2 regions of the Priestia aryabhattai genome follow, and region 2 is predicted to be linked to the other one. Evidence: a T-box and tRNA genes for the amino acid it is inferred to sense, from the RefSeq annotation. Region 2 holds a T-box; the other holds one or more tRNA genes.

Region 1 (8,063 bases), on a different contig from region 2:
CGCATAAGCCGTCGCTCGTTATTGAAGAAAGATTATTAAATCGTATTGAAAATGTCGTGGTCATTGATCACCATAGACGAGGAGAAGACTTTATCGAAGATCCTCTTCTTGTCTATATGGAGCCATATGCTTCCTCAACAGCAGAACTCGTTACTGAGCTTCTTGAATACCAGCCAAAACGATTTAAAATTGATATGCTAGAAGCAACAGCACTTTTAGCCGGTATTATTGTCGATACAAAAAGCTTTACATTACGCACGGGATCTCGTACGTTTGATGCAGCGTCCTTTTTACGTTCTCAAGGCGCAGATACGGTTCTTGTTCAAAAGTTTTTAAAAGAAGATATCACGCAATATGTACAGCGAGCGCGCTTTATTGAACATGCAGAGATTTATACAGCAGGTATCGCCATTTCACGAGCCGAACCAAACAAAATGTATGATCAAGTGTTAATTGCGCAAGCTGCGGATACGCTGCTTTCAATCAGCGGAGTGGTTGCTTCGTTTGTTATTTCTAAGCGACGGGATAATCTAATTGGCATTAGTGCTAGATCGCTTGGAGATATCAATGTACAAGTTATTATGGAGAGTCTCCAAGGCGGAGGCCACTTAACGAATGCTGCTACTCAGCTTCAAGACATTAGTTTGGATGAAGCTGAAGAACGGCTTAAACAAGCAATTGATGAGTACTTAGATGGAGGTAAAAAATCATGAAAGTAATTTTCTTAAAAGATGTAAAAGGAAAAGGCAAAAAAGGTGAAGTAAAAAATGTTTCAGACGGTTATGCACATAACTTCTTATTAAAAAATGGTTATGCTGTTGAAGCTACAGGCGGTAATGTAAAAGTATTAGAAGCACAAAAAAATAGAGAGCAAAAAGATGCAGCTGCAGAACTTCAAGCAAACAAAGAGTTAAAAGCAACTCTTGAAGAACTAACAGTTGAATTAAAAGCAAAATCTGGTGAAGGTGGCCGTTTATTCGGTTCTATCACAAGCAAACAAATTGCTGAAGAATTAAAGAAAAAGCACAACATTAAAGTAGATAAGCGTAAAATTGAATTAAACGATGCAATTCGCGCATTAGGCTACACAAATGTACCGGTTAAATTACATCCGGAAGTAACCGCTACTGTAAAGGTACACGTGACTGAACAAAAATAAACGCACGATTGAGAAATAAGTAAATAATATAAAGGGTTGGCGCGGACTTGTATTTGTTCGCGCCAACATTTATGATGAAAGAAAATACTGAAAGAATATAAGAGGGGCATAGAAATATGAGTGATCTTTTTGCTGATCGTCTTCCGCCTCAGAATATTGAAGCAGAGCAAGCGCTATTAGGGGCCATTTTCTTAGAGCCTTCTTCTTTAACCTTAGCATCTGAACTGCTAATACCTGAAGATTTTTATCGGGCATCGCATCAGAAAATCTTTACATGTATGCTGAAACTTTCTGACCAAGGTGAACCGGTTGATTTGGTGACGGTAACGTCTGAATTAGCTGACCAAAAAATCCTAGAAGAAGTTGGCGGCGTATCGTATTTAAGTGATTTAGCTAACTCTGTTCCAACGGCTGCAAACGTAGAGTATTACGGTAAAATCGTAGAAGAAAAGTCGATTTTACGCCGTTTAATTCGTACTGCAACGCATATTGCTTCAGAAGGATATGCAAGGGAAGACGAAGTAGAAGTTTTATTAAATGAAGCGGAAAAAAACATTTTAGAAGTAGCACAGCGTAAAAACAGCGGTGTGTTTCAAAATATCAAAGATGTACTTGTACAAACGTACGATGATATCGAAGTTCTTCACAATCGAAAAGGTGACATTACAGGTATCCCAACCGGGTTTAGTGATTTAGATAGAATGACAGCAGGGTTCCAGCGAAATGATTTAATCATTGTAGCGGCCCGCCCATCGGTAGGTAAAACGGCCTTTGCCTTAAATATTGCGCAAAACGTTGCAACGAAAACGGATGAGAACGTAGCAATCTTCAGTTTAGAGATGGGTGCTCAGCAGCTTGTTATGAGGATGCTGTGTGCCGAAGGAAATATTGATGCACAAAGACTGCGTACAGGCTCGCTTACAGCTGATGACTGGGGAAAGCTCACTATGGCAATGGGGTCTTTGTCCAATGCAGGGATTTATATTGATGATACACCGGGTATTCGAGTAGGTGAAATTCGTTCTAAGTGTCGTCGCTTGAAACAAGAAGGCGGACTTGGGATGATTTTAATTGACTACTTACAGCTTATTCAAGGAAATGGACGAAGCGGAGAAAACCGACAGCAGGAAGTATCTGAAATTTCTCGTGCGTTAAAAGCTTTAGCTCGTGAATTAGAAGTTCCTGTTATCGCCTTATCACAGCTTTCCCGTGGAGTAGAGCAGAGACAAGATAAGCGACCAATGATGTCTGATATCCGTGAATCCGGAAGTATTGAGCAGGATGCCGATATCGTAGCTTTCTTATATCGTGAAGACTATTATGAAAAAGATACAGAAAATCAAAATATTATCGAGATTATTATAGCCAAGCAGCGTAACGGTCCAGTTGGAACCGTACAGCTTGCCTTCGTAAAAGAATACAATAAATTCGTTAATCTCGAGCGGCGCTTTGATGACGCAGGAGTGCCGCCTGGTGCATAAAACCTCTCAATATGAGAGGTTTTATTTTATTGTTATCGCATTCGTTCCGCAAAATACGATATATTTGTAATAACTTTTATTAAATCGTTCGGATTTAATTGACTTTAGCGTGATAAATTGATACACTTATCCATGGTTAAATTATGTCGTAGTGAGCTGTTGCTTACTAAGCGGAGGTGCTTAAGATATGTCTTCAGTCGTTGTAGTAGGAACACAATGGGGAGATGAAGGAAAAGGGAAGATTACAGACTTCCTATCAGAAAATGCAGAAGTGATTGCACGTTACCAAGGTGGGAACAATGCAGGTCACACAATTAAGTTTAATGGTGAAACTTATAAGTTACATTTAATTCCTTCAGGTATTTTTTATAATGACAAAACGTGTGTAATTGGAAACGGTATGGTTGTCGATCCAAAAGCGCTTGTTCAAGAATTAAAATACTTACATGATCGCGGTGTAACAACAGAAAACTTACGTATTAGTAACCGAGCTCATGTGATTCTTCCATATCATTTAAAATTAGATGAAGTTGAAGAAGAACGTAAAGGTGAAAATAAGATTGGTACAACGAAAAAAGGTATTGGACCAGCTTATATGGATAAAGCAGCACGTGTTGGTATTCGAATTGCCGATTTACTAGACCGTGAAGTATTTGAAGCAAAATTAACACAAAACTTAGCTGAAAAGAATCGCCTTCTTGAAAAAATGTATGAAGTAGAAGGCTTTACATTAGAAGAAATTTTAGATGAGTACTATGAGTATGGTCAACAAGTGGCAAAATATGTTGTTGATACATCAGTAGTATTAAATGATGCGTTAGACGAAGGACGTCGTGTACTATTTGAAGGCGCACAAGGTGTTATGTTAGATATCGATCAAGGAACATATCCATTTGTTACATCTTCAAACCCGGTAGCGGGTGGAGTAACAATTGGTTCTGGTGTAGGTCCATCTAAAATCAAACACGTTGTAGGTGTATCAAAAGCGTATACAACTCGTGTTGGTGACGGTCCTTTCCCAACTGAATTAACAAACGAAATTGGTGATCAAATCCGTGAAGTAGGACGTGAATACGGTACAACAACTGGTCGTCCTCGCCGTGTAGGTTGGTTTGACAGTGTAGTTGTACGTCATGCTCGTCGCGTTAGCGGAATCACAGACTTATCTTTAAACTCAATTGATGTATTAACAGGAATTGAGACGTTAAAGATTTGTGTAGCTTACCGTTACAAAGGGGAAATTATGGAAGAATTCCCTGCTAGCTTAAAAACACTTGCAGAATGCGAACCTGTATATGAAGAGCTTCCAGGTTGGACAGAAGATATTACGGGTGTGAAAACATTAGATGAGTTACCTAATAATGCTCGCCACTACTTAGAGCGCGTGTCTCAATTAACAGGTATTCCTTTATCTATTTTCTCTGTAGGTCCAGATCGTACACAAACAAATGTATTACGTGGTGTATATAGCTAAATAAAAAAGGTTAGCTCCTCGTGAGCTAACCTTTTTTTATTTATAATTGGCGCTTTGTTAACAAGATTTTTAAAAAAAGCTCAATAATAAAAAGAAAGTTTTAAAAAAACTATTGCATTTATATAAAACATCATGTTATTATAATAAACGTCGCTAAGAGATATAACATGAGCCATTAGCTCAGTTGGTAGAGCATCTGACTTTTAATCAGAGGGTCGAAGGTTCGAGTCCTTCATGGCTCACTTTTGTTACAACGTGGCCCGTTGGTCAAGCGGTTAAGACACCGCCCTTTCACGGCGGTAACACGGGTTCGAATCCCGTACGGGTCATTTTTAATATTTTTAATACATAGCACATAGACTGAGGTCCCGTGGTGTAGCGGTTAACATGCCTGCCTGTCACGCAGGAGATCGCGGGTTCGATTCCCGTCGGGACCGCCATTTTGGCTCGGTAGCTCAGTTGGTAGAGCAAAGGACTGAAAATCCTTGTGTCGGCGGTTCGATTCCGTCCCGAGCCATCAAAAAGCATGACTTTATTTAAAGTCATGCTTTTTTCTTTTATTTACATTTAAAAGAAAACGTTATTTGCTTTGTATCTCTTTTGTGGTAATATATTACTTTTGTATTTAGAGATGGTTGAAAATCATATATCTTCATGTATAGTAGAGGATGAACTTGTGACGTTTCAAGGGTTATCAAGTATAATAAAACTACGGTATTCAAACAGTATGAATACTATCTTTTATATTTTGCTTCAACTAATAAAGGAGAACGATGATCATGGATAAACGTATTTTAGTCGTAGATGACGAAAAGCCGATTGCAGATATTTTAAAGTTTAATTTGCAAAAAGAAGGTTACGAAGTATTTTGTGCTTACGATGGCGTAGAAGCACTTGAAAAAGTGGAAGAAGTACAGCCTGAAATGATTTTATTAGATATTATGCTTCCTCAGAAAGATGGAATGGAAGTTTGCCGAGAAGTGCGCAAAAAATATGATATGCCAATTATCATGTTAACAGCAAAAGACTCTGAAATTGACAAAGTTTTAGGTCTAGAATTAGGTGCAGATGATTATGTAACTAAGCCGTTCAGTACGCGTGAATTATTAGCACGTGTAAAAGCTAATTTACGTAGACATCAGCAGGTAGCTGTTCCAACAGAAGAAAGCGAAACGAATGAAATTACAATTGGAGCGCTTGTTATTCACCCAGATGCCTATATCGTGTCTAAGCGTGGAGAAACGATTGAACTCACTCATCGTGAATTTGAGCTGCTGCATTATTTAGCGAAGCACATTGGACAAGTCATGACGCGTGAACACTTGCTGCAAACCGTATGGGGTTATGACTATTTTGGTGATGTGCGTACGGTAGATGTAACAGTTCGAAGATTACGTGAAAAAATTGAAGATAATCCGAGCCATCCAATGTGGATTGTAACAAGACGTGGAGTAGGCTATTATTTACGCAGCCCAGAGCAGGAGTAATTTTAGATGAAGAAAGTAAGGCTCCTGCAATCTATTCATTTAAAGTTTGTATTGATTTATGTGCTGCTCATTTTAATTGCGATGCAAATTATTGGGGTCTATTTTGCAAGACAATTAGAAAAAGAATTAGTTAACAACTTTCGAACGTCTCTTCAAGAGCGGACAGACTTGCTGACGTATAATATTGGACAAGAAATGGTGAAAAATCGTGATGATGATTCACCCACTCTTGAGGAAGACTTAAAGACTATTTTACGAGATTTTGCTTCAAGACCCAATTTAGCTTCAAATGATATGAATGACATCTCTGAAGTAAGAGTCATTGATCAAAATAGAAGAATTATTGCTACATCGAACTCAAATCCTCAACAGATCATAGGTAAAAAGACAAATGATTTAGCGATTACAAATGCATTGTTAGCAGGAACGAACTCTGATAATGTATTTGTTGATCAAAGCGGACAGCGAATCAGAGTTATGATACAGCCTATTCGTTTACAGGATAAAGTAGGTGCCAGTCAATCAAATTCAACTAATAAAAATGGAAAAGTTCAGTCTAGCGAAGAAATCTTAGGTGCTATTTACTTAACAGCTTCTATGGAGCCTGTTTATGATCAAATGAGTAATATCAATCAGATCTTTAAGGCAGGTACGGTGATTGCTCTTTTTATTACAGCTATTTTAGGCGTGTTTTTAGCTCAGACGATTACTCGTCCAATGTCTGAAATGAGAAAACAAGCACTTGAGATGGCCAAAGGGAATTTCACGAGAAAAGCTAAGGTATACGGGTATGATGAAATTGGTCAGCTAGCTCTCACATTCAACAACTTAACAAGAAAGCTTCAAGAAGCACAGGCAACTACAGAAGGAGAGCGCCGTAAGCTTAGTTCGGTATTAGCTCATATGACGGACGGCGTTATTGCGACGGATCGAAAGGGAAGAGTAATTTTAATTAATGATCCAGCCGCAGCTATGCTAAATGTTTCACGTGAAACGGTTTTGTCTGATCCAGTTGTTTCCCTATTAGATCTTGAAGAAACGCATACGTTTGAAAGTTTGCTCGCTAATCAAGAGTCATTAATTTTGGACTTTAGTACAAAATCGGATCCCTTTATTTTACGAGCTACCATTTCCGCTATTCAAAAAGAGACAGGCTTTATTAACGGGATTATCATTGTCCTGCATGACATTACAGAGCAGGAGAAAATTGATCAAGATCGCCGAGAATTTGTAGCGAATGTTTCACATGAATTGCGTACGCCGTTAACAACGATGCGCAGTTATTTAGATGCACTTGCAGATGGAGCTTGGCAAGATAAGGACTTAGCTCCGACGTTTTTAAATGTGACACAAACGGAAACAGAACGAATGATTCGTCTCGTTAACGACTTGCTTCAATTATCTAAGCTAGATAGCCAAGACTATCGATTTAGCCGTGACCCAATCAATTTTGTGAAGTTCTATCATTACATCATTGATCGCTTTGAAATGACAATTGAACAAGGTATTTCGTTCGTGCGCGACTTGCCAAATGAAGCAATCTATGTCGCTATCGATCAAGATAAAATTACACAAGTATTAGATAACATTATTTCCAATGCAATAAAATATTCACCTGAAGGCGGAACCATTACATTTTCAATTGCTCAGCATACACATGAAATTGTTGTGAGCATTAAAGACCAAGGTATGGGAATTCCAAAATCAAATTTAGCTAAAATTTTCGAACGCTTCTATCGTGTAGATAAAGCACGAACGCGTAAATTAGGCGGAACAGGATTAGGGCTTGCTATTGCCAAGGAAATTATTGAAGCACACGATGGACGCATTTGGGCAGATAGTCAGGAAGGAAAAGGAACAACGATTTACTTTACTCTTCCGATTGAAAGTGAGAATGATGACGAATGGGAATGAGATATGAACATATCAAAACGGCCATCTTAGTTGTTCTCGTCGCTTCCAGTTTAATTATGACGTATCATATATGGACGTATCAGCCTTCTTATAAGGTCATTTCAAAAAATCAACATTTGCAGGAAGTTGAAGTGAGTTCAAAAAGTAAAATAGAAGATCATATTCTTCCAACAGAAGTCCTCTATCATCGAAACGATAATCACTACATGTCTCACGATGAAGATGATGTAAACAAATGGGTAAATGAAATGAAAAAGTGGAAATTTTCGAATGTGACGGACGTTTCGGATGCTATTTCGCCTGATGGATTTTTAAATTATGTCCATGGAAGTAATTCTATTGAAGTGTTGTATCCAGACGCGCTCCCTTTGAAAACATTTCAACAGCTTTTTTCATTTTCTCAAACGTCTTTGCCTAATCAAACATTTGACCGTGTACTCATTAAAATTAAGCGTACACCTTCCTTTTTCGTGAGCGTATATCTTGTGAATTATGAGCAAAAAAAGATTTATTCGGTTACAGTCAAGAATTTGGCCAAAGATGATATC
Region 2 (8,063 bases):
AGATACGCATTTTTAAAACAAATGGATTTGCTAACGGAAAAGACCGGGATGGTCATTCCTCGCGGAGCTGGAGCACAAGTTGATATCGCCGCTGCTAAAATTATTAAAAAACATGGCGTCAATGCGCTGAACTCTTTAGCTAAAATCCATTTTGCTAATACAGAAAAAGCTTTAAAATTAGCTAAAAAATAAGAGATGTGGAAATCCACATCTCTTTTTTTATTCTTATGAACGAAGCGTTGCACCAAATTCTTTTTCAACAGCTTCTAACACTGCACCGTGTGCTTTTGCTACTTCTTCATCTGTTAATGTACGTTCAGGATCTAAATAACGTAAAGAGAAAGCTACAGATTTCTTGCCTTCTTCCATACGCTCGCCTTCATATAGGTCAAACACCGTCACATCTTTTAAAAGTTCTCCGCCCGCTGCATAGATGACGCGCTGAACTTCTCCTGCAAGAACGTTTTTATCTACAACAAGTGCAATATCACGTGTAATAGATGGGAATCTTGGAATAGCTGAATAACGAACTTCTTCGACATCTGCAGCTAATAGCTCTTGAAGGTGTAATTCAAATACGTATGTTTCACGAAGACCATACTGTTTCTGAGCAACAGGATGAACTTGACCTACGTATCCAATTTCTTTTTCATCTAACCATACAGCCGCTGTACGTCCAGGGTGCATACCGTCTTTTTTAACGGGAGCATATGAGATTCTTTTCTCTAAACCAAGCTGTGCAAATAACCCTTCTAGTACACCTTTAATCACATAGAAATCAACGGCTTTCTTTTCACCTTGCCAGCCGTGAGTATGCCATAGACCCGTGATTGCACCAGCTACGCGCTCCTGCTCATCCGGCAATTCTCCTTCACCTTTAGATAAGAACACTGAGCCTGTTTCGTATAGCGCAATAGAATCCGATTGACGAGCATTATTATGCTTCACTGCTTCAAGTAAATGAGGCACTAAGCTTTGACGAAGGATGCTGCGATCTTCACTCATCGGCATTGCTAAACCAATCGTACTTGTTGCATTTAGTGCAAACTGAGTAGCTTTTTCAGTGCTCGTTAACGAATATGTTGTTGTTTGTGCTAGTCCCGCTCCCTCTAAGAAACGGCGAACTTTACGGCGTCCAAGCTGATACTCTGTTAATTTCCCTGGAGTTGCCACTGTTACAGGAAGCGTTGTAGGAAGGTTGTCATAGCCATACATACGCGCTACTTCCTCGACGATATCTTCTTCGATTGTAATATCACCTCTACGAGTTGGCACTGTTACAACAATTGTTTCGTCTTCCACTTTGTTTTCAAATTGAAGACGGTTCATAATATCTTGTACTTCTTCCATTGATAGCTCTGTACCAAGTACATCGTTAATACGTCCAAGTGACACAGCTACAACAGCAGGTTCCACAGTTAGTGTATCTACTTCTACAGTCCCGCTTACCACTTCACCTGAAGCGTATTCAGCCATTAATTCTGCTGCGCGGTCAGCAGCTACACGCGTACGGTTAGGATCAATTCCTTTTTCAAAACGAGCGCTTGCCTCACTGCGAAGACCGTGGTCTTTTGAAGCTTGGCGAACCGTTAAGCCTTTGAAGTAAGCTGATTCAATGAGAACATTTACCGTATCGTCTTTCACTTCAGAGTTTGCTCCGCCCATTACACCTGCAAGAGCTACTGGTTCACTTCCGTTTGTAATGACAAGCTGATTACCTTTTAACACGCGCTCTTGATCATCAAGTGTTACAAACTTCTCGCCTTCTGACGCATGACGTACAACAATTTCTTTTGAACCAATACGATCATAGTCAAAAGCATGCAGCGGCTGACCGTATTCAAGCAAAATATAGTTGGTAATATCAACAACGTTGTTATGAGGGCGAATACCAGCTGCCATTAAACGCGTTTGCATCCATAATGGTGACGGAGCAATTTTTACATTTTTTACAACGCGCGCTACATAAAGCGGATTGTCTTCTTTTGCTTCTACTTTAACGGAAATATAATCAGATGCTTGTTCATCAGACGTTTGCACGTTTACTGATGGATACTTCACTTCACGACGTAAAATAGCGGCTACTTCATGTGCTACGCCCAACATACTTAAGCAGTCTGAACGGTTTGGTGTTAGCCCTAGTTCTAATACTTCATCGTTTAAGTTTAATGCATCTAGTGCATCCGCTCCTACTTCAGCATCGCTTGGGAAGACGAAGATGCCTTCTTGATAATCTTTTGCCACAAGCTTGCTTTCAATGCCAAGCTCTTGAAGAGAACAAATCATACCGTTCGATTCTTCACCGCGAAGCTTAGCGCGCTTGATTTTAAAGTTACCTGGAAGTACAGCTCCCACTTTTGCAACCGCTACTTTTTGGCCTTGTGCCACGTTTGGTGCCCCGCACACGATTTGAACGATTTCTCCTTCACCAAGATCTACTTGACAGCGGCTTAATTTATCAGCATTTGGATGCTGTTCACGTTCTACAACGTGACCAATTACCACTCCGCTGATGCCTTTATTTAAGTTTTCTACACCTTCAACTTCAATTCCACTTTTTGTGATTTTATCAGCTAACTCTTCTGCCGTTACGCCTGATAAGTCAACATACTCTTGTAACCAACGATAAGATACAAACATCGTAGTCCCTCCTTTATACTTGTTTAAATTGATCTAAGAAACGAACATCATTTGTATAGAAATGACGAATATCATCCACGCCGTGTTTTAACATAGCAATACGCTCTACACCGATTCCAAAAGCAAAACCACGATATTTAGTTGAATCGTATCCAGCCATTTCAAGAACATTTGGATGAACCATGCCGGCTCCTAAAATTTCAATCCAGCCTGTTTGTTTACATACATTACAGCCTTTACCTCCACATTTTGCACACGATACGTCTACTTCTACAGACGGCTCAGTGAATGGGAAGAAACTTGGACGAAGACGAATTTCACGGTCTGCACCGAACATCTTTTTCACAAATACTTCAAGCGTGCCTTTTAAATCGCTCATACGAATATTTTCGTCTACTACAAGACCTTCAATTTGCATAAATTGATGAGAATGCGTAGCATCATCGTCGTCGCGGCGGTACACTTTACCTGGGCAAATAATTTTAACAGGTCCTTTGCCTTCATTCTTGTTCATAACACGAGCTTGAACAGTTGATGTATGTGTACGAAGAAGCGTTTCCTCCGTAATATAGAATGTATCTTGCATATCACGCGCTGGGTGACCTTTTGGCAAGTTCAGCGCTTCGAAATTATAGTAGTCCTGCTCTACTTCCGGTCCTTCTGCTACTTCATAGCCCATTCCTAAGAATAAATCTTCTACTTCTTCAACCACGCTTGTTAGCGGGTGATGCGTACCTGCTTTAACAGGGCGTCCTGGCAGCGTTACGTCGATTGTTTCTGAAGCAAGTTTACGCTCTACCTCGGCTGCTTCTAACGCCGTTTGTTTTTCTTCAATTTTAGATGCAATAGCTTCACGTACTTCATTTGCGAGTGCTCCCATTACGGGACGCTCTTCAGCTGAAAGTTTTCCCATACCGCGAAGTACTTCTGTGATAGGGCCTTTCTTTCCTAAATAAGCTACGCGTACGTCGTTTAATTCTTTTAAAGCACTTGCTGCTTCGACTTTTGCAATTGCTTCTTGTTGAAGTTCTTGTAAACGTTCTTTCATCACTTATTCCTCCTTTTAACGTAAAAAATGACAAATAAAAAAACCTCCTCCCAAAAAAGGGACGAGGATTAGTCGCGTTACCACCCTTGTTAACTATATACGCAGACGTATACAGTTCACTTCATTCAAGTTAACGGAATCTCCGGAACACCTTTACATCTATGTAAGATGGTCTAAGTGTCAACTCAAGAGGTGAATTCACTTATTACATTTATAAAAATGCTTTCAGTCACGGCATTTTCTCCCTGCATAAACGGACATAAGCTACTGCTCTCTTTCATCGTTTTTTACATATGTAACTATTGTATTATTATAGTGAAAACACGTTCTCGATGCAACTACATTCCGCGTAAATAATAAAGTAAGATTCCAGAAGCGATGGCAACATTTAGCGACTCGCTCTTTCCATAGATGGGAATGTACAGATTCTGATCCGTTTGTTTCAACACTTTCTCACTTACACCGCTTCCTTCATTTCCCACAATCAGCGCAAATTCGTTTGAAGGTTTTACGCTTGTATAGGCCTTTCCATTTTGTAACGACGTGCCGTAAACTGCTATTCCTTTTTCTTTTAACAGTGAAATCATTTCCAGTAAGTCACCTTTTACAATCGGAAGATGAAAAATAGCTCCTTGCGTTGAACGAACGACTTTTGGGTTATACACATCCACGCTGCCCTCTCCAACGACAATAGCGTCCACTCCGGCAGCATCAGCTGTTCGAATAATTGTGCCTAGGTTACCTGGATCTTGCACTGCATCTAAAAGCAATACTTTCTGTGCTGTATGAATGATTTCTGCATACTTCGTTTGAAAACACACAGCGATAATTCCTTGAGGTGCTTCTGTGTCAGATAATAATTTAATAATTGCTTCGTTTACAACGGTTATTTCTATACCCTCTATATTCCACTGTGCTGGCACTTCGGTCGATTCGCGTATAATGAGTTCCTTTACGCAATCGTTATTTTTGATAGCTTCTTCGACTAAATGAAAGCCTTCTACCATAAAAAGACCTTGTTTATCACGGTCTTTTTTATTATGCAGCTTTTTCCACGCTTTTACCTGCGGATTTTTAACTGAATCAATTTGTTTCACAAACATAACTCCTTTATCTATACAAAAATAAATAGTTCGATTACATTTTGCTCAATAATCATTAGATAAGTTTCACTTTATTGTACATAGAAATCGCAAAGAAAACAAAAACTATTGGTAACTTTACGATAGCTGAGGTGAAAATGATGGATCTTAATTTACGAAATGCTGTTATTGCAAACGTTTCAGGAAACTCAAAAGAAGAGCTTGAAGCTACAATTTCTGACGCTATTCAAAGCGGTGAAGAAAAAATGCTCCCTGGACTTGGTGTTTTATTTGAGGTGCTTTGGGAAAAGTCTCCAGAATCAGAAAAAGAAGAAATTCTGACAACGCTTGAAAACGGTTTAAAATAAATAGCCTTTTCCTATGTACAACAAAAAGCTCATTCTCCTAAGAGAATGAGCTTTTTTTAATTATACGTAATTGCGTTAACCGTATCTCGGTCTAAGCGTTTAATTACTTCGGCAATTAATTTAACTGCATTTTCATAATCATCACGATGAAGCATCGCTGCATGAGAATGGATATAACGAGTTGCAATTGTAATCGAAAGTGCTGGCACACCGTTAGCTGAAATATGGATAGAACCTGAGTCCGTACCGCCTCCAGCGATTGCATCAAATTGATACGGAATATTTAATTCATCTGCCACATCTACCACTGTATCTCGAAGTCCTTTATGAGAAACCATGGAAGCATCATATAAAATGATTTGCGGACCATCTCCCATTTTAGAAGATGCTTCTTTATCAGAAACGCCAGGTGTATCTCCAGCGATACCGACATCAACAGCAAATGCAATATCCGGTTCAATAAAGTTAGCGGATGTTTTTGCACCTCGAAGTCCAACTTCTTCTTGCACCGTTCCTACACCATACACAACATTTTCGTGTGTTTCATTCTTTAAAGCTTTTAATACATCAATAGCGATTGCACAGCCAATACGGTTATCCCAGGCTTTCGCTAGCAGCATCTTTTCGTTGTTCATAACCGTAAATTCGAAATAAGGCACAACCTGATCACCAGGTTTCACTCCCCACTCCGCTACTTCTTCTCTACTAGAGGCGCCAATATCGATGAACATATCTTTAATGTCAACTGGCTTTTTACGAACTTCTGGAGGCAGGATATGAGGAGGCTTCGAGCCAATAATCCCCGTTACCTCTCCTTTAGATGTAACGATGGTTACACGTTGAGCAAGCATGACTTGAGACCACCATCCGCCTACCGTTTGAAAACGAATAAAGCCGCGTTCATCAATTTGAGTCACCATAAAACCTACTTCATCTAAGTGACCGGCTACCATAATTTTAGGCCCTTGTTCGTTGCCCACTTTTTTCGCAATCAAACTGCCTAGTCCATCCGTCGTTACTTCATCTGCATAAGGTGCAATATATTTCTTCATAACCTCACGCGGTTCACGTTCATTGCCAGGAATTCCTTTTGCATCTGTTAGTGCTTTAAGCATCGTTAATGTTTCATCTAACTTTGTCATATGGATTACCCCTTTCATATGTATACCTCTATTATAGCTAAAAAGAGGTTGAATTAAAATTTCCCATCACTTTATTTCTAGTATCCTTGTTCTTGGCGTTTAAAATTCACTTCATTTTTTGAGATGTACGCCCCTTCAATATGTTCAGCGGAAAAACCAAACATATCGCCAAGCGCCATGTAAGATACGAACATGTTCACATAGCTTTCTTTCGACAGGTCCTGCTCGAAAGCAGAAACTTGTGCAAATACCTGTAAAAATTGTGCTGTTTTTGAATCACTTGCTTTTGCTTTTGGCAGCTCAGTCAAATCATCGTATCCTTTTTCAATACCTAAAGAAAGAATAAAATGTACGCCGTCCACAAATTCTTCTAAAATAACAGCATCTTCAGCGGGAGGTTTAACGCTCCAAAATTTGAAGCAGCGCGTTTCGTTTGCCAGCTCTCCCATTTCGACAAGCAGGGCTAAAAGCTTTCTCGGAACCAAGTCTTCCTTATGAAGCTGATGCTTATCCTCTATATGCTGATCCAGCTGGCGCTGCATGGTAAATAGCTGTTGTAAATTCAATGTAATCACTCCTGTAATTATGTATATCTTCTTCTTTTTAAACCAATAAAGAAATTATATCAAAAATCATGAAACTTTTTAGAGACTCGAACGTAAAGTAAGAAAACTGTGCCTTGTAAAGGAGGGAGCGTTATGTTTGTTATTGTTATCGTTCGCGTGTTCATTTTCGCGCTTGTTGCTTACACACTATTAAAATTGGTTCAGCATTTTCGCAGTCCAAAGCGGAAGCTTGTAGCAGCTCAGGAACATCAGCAATTTTTTGTCGTTGACGAAAAAACGAATATCCGCAAAAATTTTCTACTAACGTATAAAGGTATTTTATTTGAAGGAGAAAAATACAGCAATCCCAATGAACCAGAGTCTTTGTCAATTACAATGGTGTTAACAGATCCATCTCGATTACATGAACTGCAAAAACAAGATTTCAAGCTGCTGGAAAACCACGTACACGACATGTATCCAAATGCTCCTATTCGCTGGAAAAGCCCCGTTCGAGAATTTTTACACTGAGCACAAAATCATTTGTGCTCAGCTGATAACGAAAAAGAAAAGTAGATCAAGAGCGGAAAGAATAGGAAAACCTACTGTAAACGATGTGTGCTTCGTTTTATGACGATAGCAATACATACCAATCAGTCCTCCAATGGCTCCTCCGATAGCAGCTACCGTCCACAGTGTGCTTTCGGCAATTCTCCACTCATGTCTTTTCGCTTTTTGTTTATCTCTATACATCATTCCTATTCCTACTATATTAATGACAATAAAATAGGTAAGCAGCAGTTCATTCATGATATGTCCTCCGATAGCAAAAAAGCCTCATCATCTAAAGATGACGAGACTTTATATTAATTACTTATCTAAGCCTTTTTTAGCAGCAGTTGCTAATTCAGCAAATGCTTTTTCATCAGCTACAGCTAAGTCAGCAAGCATTTTGCGGTTAACTTCAATACCTGCTAATTTTAAACCGTGCATTAAACGGCTATAAGAAAGACCGTTCATACGAGCAGCTGCATTGATACGTGTGATCCATAATTTACGGAAGTCACGTTTTTTCTGACGACGGTCACGATAAGCATACATGTGAGATTTCATAACTTGCTGATTAGCAACTTTATATAATCTATGCTTCGAACCGAAGAAACCTTTAGCTAATTTTAAAACTTTTTTACGACGTTTGCGTGTTACTGTACCGCCTTTTACGCGTGGCATAATTGTTT

Evidence for each region. The T-box of region 2 lies ahead of pheS (phenylalanine--tRNA ligase subunit alpha). A T-box ahead of a tRNA ligase gene usually reads a tRNA of that ligase, here a tRNA-Phe.
Region 1: it encodes a tRNA-Phe, which carries the amino acid that the T-box ahead of pheS (phenylalanine--tRNA ligase subunit alpha) is inferred to sense. The anticodon was not compared.

Annotation. Positions count from the first base shown of each region.
Region 1 covers NZ_JAMBOQ010000005.1:27,175-35,237, forward strand. The annotation lists gene M3225_RS21150 (DHH family phosphoesterase) at 1-713, shown strand, start outside; gene rplI (50S ribosomal protein L9) at 710-1,159, shown strand; gene dnaB (replicative DNA helicase) at 1,276-2,640, shown strand; gene M3225_RS21165 (adenylosuccinate synthase) at 2,828-4,114, shown strand; tRNA gene M3225_RS21170 (tRNA-Lys) at 4,284-4,356, shown strand; tRNA gene M3225_RS21175 (tRNA-Glu) at 4,372-4,443, shown strand; tRNA gene M3225_RS21180 (tRNA-Asp) at 4,479-4,554, shown strand; tRNA gene M3225_RS21185 (tRNA-Phe) at 4,559-4,631, shown strand; gene yycF (response regulator YycF) at 4,894-5,601, shown strand; gene walK (cell wall metabolism sensor histidine kinase WalK) at 5,608-7,515, shown strand; gene M3225_RS21200 (YycH family regulatory protein) at 7,506-8,063, shown strand, end outside.
Region 2 covers NZ_JAMBOQ010000001.1:1,112,234-1,120,296, forward strand. The annotation lists gene rnhC (ribonuclease HIII) at 1-192, shown strand, start outside; gene pheT (phenylalanine--tRNA ligase subunit beta) at 226-2,640, opposite strand; gene pheS (phenylalanine--tRNA ligase subunit alpha) at 2,654-3,688, opposite strand; T-box leader at 3,743-3,978, opposite strand; gene M3225_RS05770 (TrmH family RNA methyltransferase) at 4,027-4,791, opposite strand; gene sspI (small acid-soluble spore protein SspI) at 4,932-5,138, shown strand; gene M3225_RS05780 (M42 family metallopeptidase) at 5,195-6,280, opposite strand; gene M3225_RS05785 (dUTP diphosphatase) at 6,358-6,846, opposite strand; gene M3225_RS05790 (hypothetical protein) at 6,979-7,356, shown strand; gene M3225_RS05795 (DUF1294 domain-containing protein) at 7,375-7,635, opposite strand; gene rplT (50S ribosomal protein L20) at 7,696-8,055, opposite strand.